Regions from separate parts of the Phyllobacterium sp. TAF24 genome, predicted to be linked through region 2. Evidence: predicted binding sites of a transcription regulator. Region 2 holds the regulator's gene; the other holds the start of a gene.
What was found. The regulator PhoB, encoded in region 2, activates phosphate uptake and scavenging genes when phosphate is short. The targets are predictions, from matches to a motif close to TGTCATNNANCTGTCAT.
Positions count from the first base shown of each region.

Region 1: the regulator PhoB is predicted to act here: its motif matches at 1,311-1,327, upstream of AB4Y96_RS21145 (esterase-like activity of phytase family protein).

Region 1 is NZ_JBFRDN010000030.1:4,777-12,966, reverse strand. Features, by position in the region: gene AB4Y96_RS21150 (CYTH and CHAD domain-containing protein) at 1-1,181, opposite strand, end outside; gene AB4Y96_RS21145 (esterase-like activity of phytase family protein) at 1,443-2,933, shown strand; gene AB4Y96_RS21140 (SixA phosphatase family protein) at 3,042-3,560, shown strand; gene AB4Y96_RS21135 (hypothetical protein) at 3,714-3,908, shown strand; gene zwf (glucose-6-phosphate dehydrogenase) at 4,108-5,628, shown strand; gene AB4Y96_RS21125 (diphosphate--fructose-6-phosphate 1-phosphotransferase) at 5,662-6,825, shown strand; gene AB4Y96_RS21120 (TetR/AcrR family transcriptional regulator) at 6,983-7,555, shown strand; gene AB4Y96_RS21115 (oxidoreductase) at 7,619-8,190, shown strand, end outside.
Region 2 is NZ_JBFRDN010000002.1:34,187-42,376, reverse strand. Features, by position in the region: gene AB4Y96_RS01980 (substrate-binding domain-containing protein) at 1-254, shown strand, start outside; gene pstC (phosphate ABC transporter permease subunit PstC) at 395-1,861, shown strand; gene pstA (phosphate ABC transporter permease PstA) at 1,858-3,177, shown strand; gene pstB (phosphate ABC transporter ATP-binding protein PstB) at 3,241-4,014, shown strand; gene phoU (phosphate signaling complex protein PhoU) at 4,038-4,763, shown strand; gene phoB (phosphate regulon transcriptional regulator PhoB) at 4,778-5,464, shown strand; gene AB4Y96_RS01950 (vWA domain-containing protein) at 5,742-6,932, opposite strand; gene AB4Y96_RS01945 (GNAT family N-acetyltransferase) at 6,940-7,386, opposite strand; gene AB4Y96_RS01940 (AAA family ATPase) at 7,387-8,190, opposite strand, start outside.

The DNA of each region.
Region 1 (8,190 bases), on a different contig from region 2:
ATTTTCAGCTCTTCGCTGGAAATGTCGTTTCGCCAGCTTTTCTGTTCAATGATGAGCCCGAACGACAGGAGGAAGCGATTGGTCCGGGGTGCTGCCAGAACGTTTCGGGCATTGTGATAAGCCTGATCGTGCGAGAACTTACATGCCGCCCGCAATGCAGACATATCGATATGCGGAATATTGGCTTCTTCAATCCCGGAAAGCGTTGACCCGATGAAAACATCCCAATTGCGGGCTGGACCAAGCGCCTGTCCGAAAAGCTTGGCTTCGGCATCAAGGCCCTCCAGAACAGGAGACTTCAAATGGTGGCAAAGGAAATGCAATGCCACACGCAGCCGGCGCAGCGCCACACGCAATTGGTGAATACCTTCCGGTTCACGACCATCCTGAGCGGCCGATAAATTCGCAATGATCTGTTCATGGCAATTGGACAAAAGCTTGGTGATACCCTCATCAACGGTATCGCTCCGGTCAAGATTGGATGAGGCTGCTTTGACGGCCCGGGGGATGTTACCCTGCGCCAAGGCATAACCACGCGCGGATTTGGTCTGTGTCTCCAGACATAGGGGAACAACATCCATCAGAGCGAGGCCGAACTGATACAATGAAGCTACTTTCCCCTGCTTCAACTCAAGCTCGACTTCGCATAGCGGCAGGCTGTGAGGCCCAAACACAATATCACCCTCGTCAAGCGCCACCTCGATCTGCGTGTCCTGTTGATCAAGCATCAGGATGTGGCGTCTGACCCGGGTGATAAAGACCGGTATGAGCCCGGCTTCAACCATCCCGTCCAGTGGTCCGCCAATTTCAGCAATCGGCAATGCGGCGAGGTCAAGAGCCATGCCCGCGACCGGCACTTCCCATTCGTTGCGACGCAACGAACCTGATGATGATGCTACCCGTTTGACAGTTTGTATATAATGGCGGCCCTCGCGACGGACACGCAGGGACAATCCGGCCTTAAACAGCTGATGATCCGGCGTGTCGTAATAGGTCGCCTCAAGACGCCTGATGACACCCTTGTTGCGGGCAAACTGCCTGATGGCCGATGATTGCCGAATTTCATCCAGCTTCCCGGCGGGTGCGCGCAGCTTCAGTTCAATTTCAACGGGCGTAACCGGTAGCGCGGGAACAGCATCGGTGCCGGTCCCCTCTTCAGTCCCATGAACCAAAGCTACCATCAAAAAGCCCCTGCCTTTAGCCGTTACGCAGATCCATATTAGCGCCTGCGCGTCATCTTGGTAGAGCAGAATACCAGCAAAATGAGTTTACAAAAGAGTGGCTTGCACGGGTAACGCGTTGTGATGGCCTGTCATGTCAGTATTACATTGCGGTTCTAAACCTGAGTAGAAGGTCTCTTTGAACGATTCCAGGGCAGCACGCACCTTCCGAAAATCGAACCCGGGGCCGCCCTTCGCAACAATCTTTCAAAGGATATTTTCATGCGTCCCTCGCGTTCAATCCTGTCGAGACTGCTCGGCACCATTCTTTTAGCATCTGTGGCAGCGATACCGGCGACGGCCTTTGCCGATAATTCCATCACGGTTGGCACTGCAACCCTTGTCAACAAGGGTCTGGTTGGTGTGGGCAGAATTCCAGCCAGCCAGCGCGACAAGTTCGGTGAAACCTTTGGCTCCGGCTCCGGTATGGCAATGGACCCGGCAGCCTGGAGCCGCGATGGAGCCACATACAAGGGCACAATGCTGCTTCTGCCGGATCGCGGTTATAATTCGGTCGGCACCACCGATTACCGCCCGCGCCTCAATACGCTTTCCATCCAGTTCACACCGGTTGCTCCCGGAGCAACCCCATCCGCTGACAGGCAGCAATCCGCTGTAGAGGCCAAGCTCACGGATACGATGTTGCTGGTCGATGACAAGGGCGGCGATACGACGGGGCTTGATCCTGAGACCGATGTTCGCGCCGCAACGGGAGACTTTCCCATCCTGCCACAGGCCAAGAATGGCAAGATCGCGCTGGATAATGAAGCAATCATCCGGCTGGCGGATGGCTCCATGTTTATCAGTGACGAATACGGGCCAAACATCTATCGTTTTTCGGCGGATGGCCGCCTGCTTTCCGCGACCCAGCCTCCCGCAGCCCTTGTACCCATACGCCACGGCAAGCCAAATTTCGCCTCCAACAATCCCGGCCCCGGCGCGCAGGCTCCTGACCCCAAAGATCCCGATACCGGACGCCAGAACAATCAGGGCCTTGAGGGCATGGCTCTGACACCTGATGGCAAGTTTCTGATCGCCGTTCTTCAGTCTGCCACCAGACAGGATGGCGGTGATTCCAGCTCGACACGTCAGAACACGCGTGCCTTTGTCTATGACGCAGCTGATCCAGCTCATCTCAAACTGGTGCATGAATATGTCGTGCCGCTTCCGGTTTTCACCAATGCGAAGGGCAAGAAAGCCGTTGCTGCGCAAAGCGAGATCGTGGCGCTTTCAGACAAGACGTTTCTGATGCTGGCGCGTGATAGCGGCAATGGCTACGGCATGGAAGGCGACACGTCACTCTATCGCAATATCACTCTAGTCGACACATCGGCAGCCACTGACATTGCCGGTAGTGCTTTCGACGCCGACAAGGCTGTAGCGCCGAAGGGTGTTCTTGATCCGTCAGTGACAGCGGCAACCCTGACACCTTTTATCGATATCAATGACAGCACATCTTTGGCACGGTTTGGCCTGCACAACGGCGCACCAAATGATCGGAACAATCTGTCTGAGAAATGGGAAGCCATGGCGCTTGTGAGCGTCCTTGATCCCAAACTTCCGGATGATTATTTCCTGTTCGTCGCCAACGACAATGATTTCCTGACGCAGGACGGATTTCAAGTCGGGGCAAGTTATAAGGGTGACGGCGGCGCGGATGTCGACACGATGTTTCAGGTCTTTCAGGTAACTCTGCCAGGTCTGTCCAAGTAGAACTATCTGACAAACAGCGGGTGTGCGCGCTGCATCCGCTGTTATCAGTCTCTTCCGATGCTATTCGTGTTATATGATCCGCTGATATGACCGCAATGGAACACACCGATGCTCCGACTGATGCTTCTCCGTCATGCCAAATCAGACTGGCCAGATGGTATTGATGACCATGACCGTCCGCTTGCAGAGCGTGGAAGGCAAGCGAGCCCGTTGATGGCGGAATATATGGCGCAGGAAGGACTGCTGCCTGATCTTGCTATTGTTTCCACGGCCCGTCGAACAATGGAAACGTGGGAACTGGTACGTCCTGCCCTAGCGCATGAGATTGACTGGCGCGAGGAGGCCCGCATTTACGAGGCTCCTGCCCGCGTCATTGTGGATATTGTCAGATCAACAGAACCCGCAATCCAGTCCCTGCTGATAATCGGCCATAATCCGGGACTGCACGACGTCGCCCTTCAACTTATCGGCAATGGCAAAGAGGCCGATCTTGCCCGGCTCCGGCTGAAATATCCAACCGCAGGTCTTGTCGTAATCGACTTCAAAGCGAAAAGCTGGTCCGACCTGCCGGAACAATCAGGAAAGCTGGATCGATTTGTGACACCGAAGACCATTGCTGTTGTTTAGGGCAACCATATAAAACCCCAGATTGTATTGAGCTTTTATTCGCCGAATTCGGCACAATAGAGCCGTCACTTCAGCTTTCAGTAGTTGATTATGACAATAATTTTTCGAATATGTGACGGTACCATTCATTTCAAATCGCGATTGGACGTCCGTATGCGCCTTAGAGAGCTTCAGGAAATCAGGTACGAAGAAGAAACAGCCAATCTCAAGTTTTCAGGGCTCAATCCTTTCAACGAGCCAAAGAGCGTCAACATTTCCATCGACAATCCCGAGGCGTTCCTCAATGCCATCAAAACTGCAATAGCAGATCGCGAAGGCAAGCCGGTCAAATTTGGCAAGGGCAAATAGGCGACCGAACATCCTCGTGTGAAAAGAAGTTGGTGCAGGCAAGATAATGCTTGCCTCCTCATCACTTATTCCGTTCATTCTCCATGGATACTATCCAGAGGCAGCGCACGCATAGCATCGTGTCCCCCAAGTGTTGAACCAAAGGAGATCTTATGCACGAATCGATCTGGAACAGTTTTCACAATGGTCCGGTGCTCCTGTGACTGAACCCGCCATAGCCCCTGCCCCACCCGTCACTCTGGTCATCTTCGGCGCAACCGGTGACCTGACGCGGCGGCTGCTCGTTCCCACCATCCTCAACATGACGCAAAGCGGCCTGGTCAATGACAGCCTGCAAATCCTCGGCATCGGCCTTGATCCGGGTGATGATGAAATGTTGCGGGCCAAGCTTGAGGCATTTCTGGCGACATCGAACATCAAAGCAAACTATAGCGATGAGACATGGCAGCAGTTGCGGTCCCGCATTTTCTACCTGCAGGGCGACTTCACACAGGATGCCATCTACACTCAGATAGTCAGTCGGCTCGGAGAACAGACGGGGCGCAATGCAGCTTATTACCTCGCTGTGCCACCGCTTTTCTTCGGCGATATCGTCGACAAACTGGCTGATAATGGCCTTCTGAAAGAAGACGGCTCCTTCCGCCGCCTCGTTATTGAAAAGCCTTTTGGAACCGATCTCGCCTCCGCCAAGGCACTCAATGCCCGGATATTGAATCGGGTTCCCGAAAGTCAGGTCTATCGCGTCGACCATTTTCTCGGGAAAGAGACCGTCCAGAACATCATGACGGCCCGCTTTGCCAACATGATGATCGAATCCATCTGGAGCAATAATTTTATCGACCATGTTCAGATAACAGCAGCGGAACTCGTCGATGTTGGCACGCGCGGCAAGTTCTACGATGCCACAGGCGCACTCAGGGATATGGTTCCAAACCACCTGTTCCAGCTTCTGGCCATGGTTGCCATGGAGCCGCCCAATAGCTTTGACGCCGAAGCCATCCGCGACGAGAAGGGCAAGGTGCTGAAAGCTCTACGGATTTATTCACCCGAAGAAGCGGAACAGAACTCGGCGCGCGGAGCCTATACGGCAGGTGTCTCCAACGGAAACACCATACCCGCTTATACGGATATTGCCGATGTTGCCCGCGACAGTGCCACAGAAACTTTCGTTGCACTGAAGCTCTACATCGATACCTGGCGCTGGGCAGGTGTTCCGTTTTATCTAAGGACAGGAAAGGCTATGACCGCCCGCGACACGGAGATTATTGTTACTTTCCGTCAGGTCCCCTTTGCTCAATTCAAGGGAATGGCTCCTCAGCGCCTTACACCAAACCGCCTCATCATTCAGGTACAGCCGGACGAAGGTCTGCATATCGAGATATCGATCAAATCCCCCGGTCTTTCCGTGGAACCCATGCCGATATCGCTTGATTTCAACTATGCGGACTTCTTTGATATCGGCAAACTGACAGGCTATGAATCCCTGCTCTATGATCTGTTTGACGGTGACCAGACGCTGTTTCAACGCGCTGACAGCATTGAAGCGGGATGGGCGGCGGTGCAGCCATTTCTCGACCTTTGGTCGAAATCGAAAGAAAGACCGGATACATATCCGGCAGGGAGCATGGGACCTCAATCTGCCGAAGCGCTCATTGAGCGGGATGGGCGCAAATGGCATCAGCCGGATGTGGCGCACAGGGTGAAAGCCAAGGTCTCGTAGCGGGACCAAACGATGATATCGAGAGGGACGGATATGACCGAGACATTCGTAATTGCACAGGGCGGTGGTCCGACAGCAGTTATTAACCAGACACTGGCTGGTGCTGTGCTTGAAGTGCGCAAGCGTTATCCGGGTGCCCGTGTGCTTGGCGCGCGCCATGGCGTGCGGGGCATTCGTGATGGCAATTTCGTTGAACTCTCGGCGCTATCGGACCAGCAATTGCACCTCATCGCCGGAACACCCAGCGCCGCCCTGGGCAGTACGCGTGACAAGCCGGACGCCGCTTATTGTGAAACAATCCTGAAAAGCCTGCGACAGGTCGGGGCCACCGCATTCATCAATATCGGGGGCAATGATACAGCCGGTACGCAGCAAATCCTTGTTGAAGCCGCGAACAATGACATTGCCTTCGTCCATGCACCCAAGACGATCGACAATGATCTCGTCGAAAGCGACCACACGCCCGGCTTCATCTCCGCTGCCGAGTTCATTGCCGGTGCCTTTGTCAGCATTGATCTCGATTTTGGCGCCCTGCCCGGCATTTATGTGGGGATTGTCATGGGAAGGCATGCGGGTTTCCTGACCACCGCCGCAGCCGCATGGCAGCGGGATGATAGCAGTGCACCCCACCTCGTCTATGTGCCGGAGCGGGCCTTCTCGGCAAAGCGGTTCATTGAGGACGTGCGTGAAGCCCAAAGCCGTCACGGACGATGCATCGTGGCCATGTCCGAAGGTGTCACCAGTGAAGATGGCCGTGCTGTGGTGGAAAACCTTGTTCCCGCTGACCGGCTCGAACGCGACGCCCATGGCAATATCCGGCTTTCGGGTGGAGAGTTGGGTATGGCCATCGAACAACTCCTGCGGGAAGGCTTGCCGGGCGCACGCGCACGGGTTGACACATTCGGCTATCTGCCGCGTGGCAACATCAGCACCATCAATACGACAGACGCCAGAGAAGCCTTTGAAGCGGGCGCATTTGCGGTTGAGGCGGCAGCGCGCGGTGGTGGATCAGTCGCCTTGCAATACGCCAATGGAGCTACAAGTCCGCAACTGGTTCCTCTCCCCAATGTCGCCGGAAAAACGCAACATTTGCCGGATAATTTTCTCCTTGATGACGCCAACCAGATTTCGGCCGCATGCCATTCTTATTTCGAGCGATTGCTGCCCAAGCGTTTCACACTTGCCGAGCCGCTATAGCAGTCGCGGCTACAACCCATATTGCAGGGTTGTAGCCTTGAATATTGTGGTCTGTTTGAGCTTTGATGACTGTCTCTCCGGGCTCTGCAACAAATCGCTTGCGCTGGAACGGACACTTCTCTATAAGTGAGTATGTACTCACTCAAGGAATTATGCAGTGGCTCGTCCGCTCAGCGAAGACAAACGAAACGCCATTCTTGTAGCAGCGACTGAAAGCATCGCTGTTCTTGGCACAGGTGCATCCACGGCAAAGATCGCCAAGGATGCCGGCGTTGCGGAGGGTTCGCTGTTTACATATTTCCCCAGCAAGGACGAATTGCTGAACCAGCTCTACCTCGATATCAAATCGGATTTGCGCGCTGCAATTACGACTGGCTACCCTGCCAAGGCGAGCTTGAAGGAGCGCTGCGAACATTTGTGGAGCCGCTCGCTTGACTGGGCAGCGGCCAACCCCGCCAAACGCAAGACGATGCGGCAGCTCGGTATTTCAAACCGTATAACCGAGCAAAGCAAGAAGACAGGTTCGGAAGCCTTTCGCGATATCACCGCAATGCTGGAAGAAGGTTTCACGACGGGTGCCCTGAGACAACAGCCCACCGGGTTCATAGGCGGAATTATGGAATCGCTGTCGGAAATGACGCTCGATTTCATCGCCCGCGATCCCAAAAATGCAAGCACATACAAGAAATCCGGTTTCGACGCTTTCTGGGGCGCAATCTCCGCCAGTTAAGCGCGTTCAAATTTAACACTTAAATGAGTGCTTATTCACTCATTATCATTGAAAGGCAATGCAATGTCAAAAGTCTGGTTGATTACAGGAAGTGCCAATGGTCTTGGGCGATCAATCGCCGAGGCTGTCCTTAACTCTGGGGCAAGCCTTGTTGCTACCGCCCGCAACACGGCCACTCTCGCAGACCTCAAAGAGCGTTTTGGCGACAGGATACTGATTGTGCCGCTTGATGTGACGAATGCAGATGCAGCGCATGCTGCCGTCAAACAGGCGGTCGATACATTTGGCCGGTTGGATGTCCTCGTGAACAATGCCGGATACGGGCAGGTCAGCCCTTTCGAACAGACAGATGAAAGGGACTTCTACGCACAGATCGATACCAATTTCTTCGGCGTGGTGAACTTGATACGGGCCGCACTGCCGGTGATGCGCGGCCAGCGTTCCGGCCATATCATCAATATTTCCTCAGTAGGCGGACGCACCGGCACCCCGGGTCTCAGTGCCTATCAATCGGCAAAGTGGGCCGTCGGTGGCCTGACGGAAGTACTCGCGCAGGAAGTTGCCCCCTTTGGCGTCAAGGTCATTGCGGTTGAGCCTGGTGGTATGCGCACCAATTGGGGCTCGACGGCAAGGAA
Region 2 (8,190 bases):
ACGGCATCAAGCCAAGCACGGAAACCATTGCTACAGGCAAGTATCCGGTTTCGCGCCCGCTGTTCTTCTACGTCAAGAAGGCGCATCTCGGCGTTATTCCTGGCCTGAAGGAATATGTGGACTTCTTCCTTGCTGACCAGATGGTTGGTCCGGAAAGCCCGCTCGTAGAATACGGTCTGGTTGCTGCACCGGATGCAGAGCGTGAAGCTCAGCGCGCTGCCTTTGCAGCCGGCAAGACGATGGCTGGCAAGTAAGCCCCATAATTGGCGCGGTCGGGAATGCCTGTCCGCGCCAGTTCTTCTTCAGGCGGTACGCTTTTGAATCTGGTCTTCTGTTATTCGACCGCATCCATGAGCTTGCGACCTAGTTTACAGGACAGATCGGGGAAGCGTTGATGTCCAGCTTGTTGGTTTTAGTGATTGTCATTGCGATTGGTATTGTCGGGTTTGTTCTCGGCCGCCAGCGCGCGGTCCGCAAGGACGACAGAAGCATCAAGGCCCATTCCTTGCCGCATTATCACGGCTGGTGGGTTTTTCTGGTTTCGGTATTGCCAGCAGTTATCTTTATTGCGGTATGGGCGGTTGCCTCGGGCTTTTATATCGAACATCAGGCAGTTGCCAGCTTGCCTGCCCACAACGACCAGAGTGTCATTGCCAGTCAAAGTCTTGAAATCGGCATGGTCAGCGGTATCGCGCGCGGCCTCAACAAGCTGACCGATCAGGAACGTGCAAATCTGCCAACGACCTTTTCCGAATTGCGTCCGCTTCTGTCCGAGAAGGGCGTTGCCCTTGCGACGGAAGGTCAGGATTTCATGATCCCGATTGCCATTCAGTGGAACAAGAGCACGGCACGCGCCAACAATATCGGTGCAATAGTTGCGATTGTCCTTGCGCTGGCTGGTGCCATTTTCGGCCTGTCAGGCGTCAATGTCCGCACGCGGGCACGCAACAATGTTGAACGGATCATTCTCGGGGCACTGCTTGCCGCCTCGACAATCGCGATCCTGACAACAGTGGGTATCGTTCTGTCGATGCTGTTCCAGACAATCACCTTCTTCCAGTCGGTGACCCCTTCCAGTTTCTTCTTCGGCACCGTATGGGATCCGCGTTTTTCCGCCGCCGGTGGCGATGCAACGCAGGGCCAGTTCGGCCTGATCCCGCTGCTTGCCGGTACGCTTTATATCGCGCTGGTCGCCATGCTCTTTGCGGTGCCCGTCGGTCTCTTCGCCGCGATCTACATGGCTGAATATGCCAGCCGCAGCGTGCGCTCGGTGGTCAAGCCGCTGCTTGAAGTGCTCGCGGGCATCCCAACGATTGTCTATGGCTTCTTTGCCCTCGTCACAGTCGGGCCGTTCCTGCGTGATCTCAGCGCGGCGATCTCGGGCGGTTATCCGTTCATCATGGCACAGAGCGTGCTCACAGCCGGTATCGTCATGGGCGTGATGCTGATCCCGTTTGTCTCGTCACTGTCGGATGACATTATCACGGCAGTACCCGGTTCGCTGCGCGATGGCTCTCTTGGTCTTGGCTCGACAAAATCAGAAACGATACGCCGGGTTGTGCTTCCCGCCGCCTTGCCGGGTATTGTCGGTGCGCTGCTGCTCACCGCATCGCGCGCCATTGGTGAAACCATGATCGTGGTTCTGGCTGCCGGTGTTGCCGCCAACCTCAATATCAATCCATTCGATGCCATGACGACGATCACCGTCAAGATCGTCAACCAGCTGACGGGTGATCTGGAATTCAATTCACCGCAGACGCTGGTGGCATTTGCCCTCGGCCTCACTCTTTTCTTTATCACTCTGGCGATGAACATTTTCGCGCTTTACATCGTGCGTAAGTACCGGGAGCAGTACGAATGACCGACACAACTCTCAATCCTGCAACAACTGCCCCAACCAAAGTGATCAGGCGCGACATTGGCCTCAAGCGCCGTTACGCTGCGGAACGCCGGTTCAAACTCTACGGCATCATAGCCATTGCTATCGGCCTGTTTTTTCTGGTTGCGCTGCTCTACTCAGTTATCTCGAACGGCTACACTGCCTTCTGGCAGACGGAGCTCAATCTCTCGGTCAAGCTCGACGAAAAGATTATCGATCCGACCAACAAGCGCGCCACCGATCCAACGGTTTTGCTGACTGCCAACTATCCTGTTCTGGTGCGCAATGCGCTGGCGGAAAAGCTCGGCGTCAGCCTTGATGACAAACCTGGTATCCGCGAGTTGAGCAAGCTCGTATCCGATGGTTCGCGTAGCCAGGTGCGTGAGCTTGTCGCCGGCAATCCGGCATTGATCGGCACGACGCAAAATCTCTGGGTTCTGACCGGCGGTGATATCGACTCCGCCTTCAAAGGGCAGATCGACCTGACTGTCGATCAGGCAAACCGCAAGGTGTCTGATCGTCAGGTCGCATGGATGAATGCCCTCGCCAAGGAAGGGGTGATGGCACAGCGCTTCAACACCGGCCTGTTCACCTTCGGCGCATCGAGCCGTCCCGAAACGTCGGGTCTTGGTGTTGCGCTGATCGGCTCGCTCTACATGATGCTGATCGTGCTCTGCCTTTCACTGCCGATTGGCGTGGCGGCTTCCATCTATCTGGAAGAATATGCCAAGAAGAGCCGTCTGACCGATATTATCGAGGTCAATATCAACAATCTGGCCGCGGTTCCGTCCATTGTGTTCGGTCTTCTCGGGCTGGCCGTGTTCATCAACTTCTTCGGTCTGCCGCGGTCTGCCTCGCTGGTTGGTGGTCTGGTTCTGACCCTGATGACACTACCGACGATCATCATCGCCACCCGCGCTGCCTTGCGCGCCGTGCCACCGTCGATCCGTGCTGCGGCGCTGGGTGTCGGTGCATCGAAAACACAGATGGTGTTCCATCATGTACTGCCGCTCGCTGCACCCGGCATCCTGACCGGCACGATTATCGGCCTTGCCCATGCGCTGGGCGAAACGGCGCCGTTGTTGCTGATCGGTATGGTGGCTTTCGTTGCCAATTATCCGGTTACGCCGCTTGATCCTTCGACTGCGCTGCCGGTGCAGATTTATATGTGGGCCAACGAGGCGGAACGCGCCTTTGTGGAACGCACCTCAGGGGCTATCATCGTGCTGCTTCTGTTTCTCGCAGTCATGAATATTGGAGCCATCATTCTGCGTCGCCGCTTTGAGCGTCGCTGGTAAAAACGGGAGCGAACAATGAATCTGATGACAGAACGATCTCTCGAAAAAGCGGTAAACGACAAAATGAGTGCACAGGTCAATACGATCAAAATGCAGGGCAAGGATGTCACCGTTCATTATGGTGAAAAGCAGGCCCTGTTCGGTGTCAGCCTCGATGTGCCCGAGAAGATGGTCACAGCGCTGATCGGTCCATCCGGCTGCGGCAAGTCCACTTTCCTGCGTTCGCTTAACCGCATGAATGATACGATTGAAGGCTGCAAGATCGGCGGCAAGATCATGCTCGATGAAGAGGATATCTACAATCCGAAGATCGACGTGGTTGAGCTGCGCGCCCGCGTCGGCATGGTGTTCCAGAAGCCCAATCCGTTTCCGAAGTCCATCTTCGAAAACGTTGCCTATGGCCCACGCATCCATGGCCTTGCCAAGAACCGGCAGGAGCTTGAAGAGATCGTTGAGAAGAGCCTGCGCCGCGCCAGCCTGTTTGACGAGGTGAAGGACCGCCTGCATGAAGCCGGCACAGGTCTTTCCGGCGGCCAGCAGCAGCGCCTGTGCATCGCCCGCGCCATCGCGGTCAGCCCTGAGGTCATCCTGATGGATGAGCCCTGCTCGGCGCTTGATCCGATTGCTACGGCGAAGGTCGAAGAACTCATTGACGAGTTGCGCCAGAACTACACCATTGTCATCGTGACCCACTCGATGCAGCAGGCGGCCCGCGTTTCGCAGCGCACGGCCATGTTCCATCTCGGTAATCTTGTCGAGGTGGGTGATACGGAAATGATGTTCACCAATCCGACGGAAAAGCGCACGCAGGACTACATCACCGGACGCTTCGGCTAATCACGGGAAACAGGGATAAAAAAATGACCGAGACGCAGCATACCGTCCGTTCCTATGACGACGAACTGAAGTTCCTGACCCACAAGATCGCCGAGATGGGCGGCCATGCGGAACGCATGGTCGAACAGGCTGTTACAGCCATGGTGAATTCAGACAATGCGCTGGCCCAGCGCGTTATTTCTGATGATCTCATTCTCGATGCTGGACAGCGCGAGATTGACGAGAAAGCCATCACCATCATCGGCAAGCGCCAGCCCATGGCGATTGATCTGCGTGAAATCATCGGCGCCATCCGTATTTCGTCCGATCTCGAACGGGTCGGCGATCTCGGCAAGAACATCGCCAAGCGCGTTGTTGCCGTCACCGATACGCGCCAGACGCTTTCCGTCTATCGCGGCCTGCAGACCATCGCCGAACTCGCTTTGACACAGCTCAAGGATGTGCTCGACGCCTATGCGACGCGTTCCGTGCAGCAGGTCAATATTGTCCGCGAGCGTGATGACGAAATCGATGCGCTCTACACATCGTTGTTCCGCGAACTTCTGACTTACATGATGGAAGATCCGCGCAACATTTCTGCCTGCACGCACCTGCTCTTCTGCGCCAAGAATATCGAGCGCATCGGAGACCATGCGACGAATATTGCTGAAACGGTCTACTACATCGTGACGGGTGCACAGCTTCCAGCCGAACGGCCCAAGGAAGACCAGACCCACAGCATCATCGTTGATGAAGCCAGACAGCCTTAATCAGGAATCCAGCAATGGCGATAGCTCCCAAAATCACAGTTGTCGAAGACGAGGAAGCGCTGAGCGTCCTTCTCCGGTACAATCTTGAAGCCGAAGGCTATGTCGTCGAGACGATTGCACGCGGCGACGAGGCCGAAATTGCGCTGCGTGAAAAAGTGCCAGATCTGCTCATCCTCGACTGGATGCTGCCGGGCCTTTCCGGCATCGAACTTTGCCGCCGCCTGCGGGCACGGCGCGAGACGGAAATCCTGCCGATCATCATGTTGACAGCACGCGGCGAAGAAAGCGAACGGGTTCGCGGTCTGGCGACGGGTGCTGATGATTATATGGTCAAGCCGTTCTCGACACCGGAATTGCTCGCCCGTATCAAGGCCATGTTGCGCCGGGTCAATCCCAGCCTCCTGTCGCATGTGCTGAGCTTTGGCGATCTGAAGCTTGATCGCGAGCAGCACCGGGTGTTCCGCAAGGAGCGCGAGTTGAAGCTTGGTCCAACCGAGTTCCGTCTGCTGGAATTTTTGATGCAGTCCCCCGGCCGGGTTTTCTCACGCGGTCAGTTGCTGGACAATGTCTGGGGTGCTGACATTTATGTGGATGATCGCACTGTTGACGTCCATGTCGGACGGCTGCGCAAGGCGATCAATATTGGCCGCTCGATCGATCCGATCCGCACTGTGCGTGGTGCCGGTTATTCGTTTGGTTGATGGTTGCAAATTAGCTGCATAGCGCGTGGTTCGTGGTTCGACAAAACAACCATGAGGGAGAGGGAGGATGCAAAGCTAATCGCAAAGGTTGCAGAACATGATAGCGCCCASCTCCAAGTTCGTTTGAGCTTCTTAGCCGTGGGTCCTCGGGTCAAGCCCGAGGATGACGGAGAGGGTGAGGTGTGGGAGTCAAGTTCTGCAACCTTTGCGATTAGCTTTGCATCCTCCCTCTCCCTCATGGTTGTTTTGTCGAACCACGAACCACACCGCTCACAACCTAATGCCTGCGCGAAAGCTCCCGTGTTGCCTGTTCAATACCCGCAAGGGTCATCGGATACATGCGATCTGCGAAAATCTTGCGGACCATTGCGGTTGAGGCGGTATAGCCCCAGTACTGCTCTTTTGATGGGTTGAGCCAGGCGGCATTTTTCCAGTGATCGAGCACGCGGCTGAGCCAGATTGCACCGGCTTCCTCATTCCAGTGTTCGACCGACCCACCTGGATGGGATACCTCATAGGGCGCCATGGCGGCATCGCCGACGAAGATCACCTTGTAGTCAGGTCCATATTTGTGGATCACATCAAGCGTCGGAATCTTTTCCGCATGGCGGCGGCGATTGTCTTTCCAAACGCCTTCATAGAGGCAATTGTGGAAATAAAAATACTCCATGTGTTTGAATTCCGAGCGCACGGCGGAGAATAGTTCTTCGGCAATCTTGATGTGCTCATCCATCGAACCGCCGACATCGAAAAACATCAGCAGCTTGACGTGGTTGCGCCGCTCCGGGCGGGTCTGCACATCGAGATAGCCGTGCTCGGCGGTTGATTTGATGGTGCCTGACAGATCAAGCTCATCATCCGCGCCCTCGCGCACCCAGCGGCGCAGGCGTTTCAGCGCAACCTTGATATTGCGGGTGCCAAGCTCCACGCTGTCATCGAAATTCTTGAATTCGCGCTTGTCCCACACCTTCACCGCGCGGCCATGGCGGCCCTCATCCTGACCGATCCGCACCCCTTCCGGATTATAGCCATAGGCGCCAAACGGCGAGGTGCCAGCGGTGCCGATCCATTTTGACCCGCCCTGATGCCGGCCCTTTTGCTCTTCCAGCCGCTGGCGCAATGTTTCCATCAGCTTGTCGAAACCACCAAGCGCCTCGATCAGCTTTTTCTCTTCTTCGGTCAGATGTTTTTCCGCAAGACGCCGCAGCCACTCCTCGGGGAGATTGGCAATGTCGATACCGTTCTCGCCGGTCAGGGATTCCAGTCCCTTGAAGACATGGCCGAAAACCTGATCAAAGCGGTCCATATGCCGCTCATCTTTTACCAGTGCCGAGCGGGCGAGATAATAGAACCCCTCAACATCATAGGTCACCAGCCCGGCATCCAACCCTTCAAGCAATGTCAGATATTCCCGCAGCGATACGGGAATTTTTGCAGCTTTCAGTTCGAGAAAGAAGGGAATGAACATGACGCGATTATACCATTTTCAGATATTCAATGAATGGGGTCAGTTCACCGATGCGGTCATAAAGTTTGCGGGCCGTTTCGTTGTCATGGGCGGTGGTCCAATAGACGTATTGCGAGCCAACCTTTGTCGCCTCCATATGGACAGCTTCGATCAGCGCGCGGCCAATGCCCTGACCGCGTATTTCCGGGTCGGCGTAAAGGTCCTGCAGATAGCAGGTGTCGGCAATGGTCCAGCAATGGCGATGAAAAAGGTAGTGCGCAAGACCGACAGGCTTGCCGTCAAGCTCGGCGAGAAAGCCGCGATATTCATGCTCGCCGCCGGAAAGCAACCGCTTGAATGTCGTCTGATAAACGTCTTCGGCTACGGATGTTTCGTAGAACGTCAGGTAAGCGGTCCAGAGGCGGCGCCATTCGGGTTCATCGGCTTTCTGGACGGGGCGAATGATAATAGTCATCTAGCCCTGCCGCCTTGCCATGAAGGCCAGCCGTTCGAACAGATGCACGTCCTGCTCGTTCTTCAGCAATGCACCGTGCAGTTTGGGCAAGGCGTTCTTGGGATCAGCGCGTAAATCCTCCGGCGCAATGTCATCGGCAACGAGAAGCCTGATCCAGTCCAGCGCTTCGGAAGTTGACGGCTTCTTCTTCAAGCCCGGCACATCGCGGATCTCGTAGAATTGGGTGAGGGCAGCGCGAACCAGATTCTGCTTGATGCCGGGATAGTGCACTTCGATGATTCTGGTCAGCGTGTCGACATCGGGGAAGCGGATATAGTGGAAGAAACAGCGGCGCAGGAAAGCGTCGGGCAATTCCTTCTCATTGTTTGAAGTAATGATGACGATTGGCCGGTGCGCGGCGCGGATTGTTTCGCCCGTCTCGTAGACATAGAATTCGTTACGGTCGAGTTCCTGCAAAAGGTCATTGGGAAACTCGATATCGGCCTTATCAATCTCGTCGATCAGCAGCACAACTTTTTTGTCGGTCGTGAAGGCATTCCACAACTTGCCCGGTTTGATGTAGTTGGCGATATCGTTGAATTTGGCATCACCAAGCTGCGAATCACGCAGACGGCTGACCGCATCATATTCGTAGAGACCTTGCTGCGCCTTGGTGGTGGATTTGACATTCCACTCGATCAATTCCAGATCAAGCGCCGCAGCGATCTGCCGGGCAAGCTCGGTCTTGCCGGTGCCGGGCTCGCCCTTGACCAGCAACGGGCGCTCCAGCGCAATCGCCGCATTGACCGCCACCATCAAATCCTT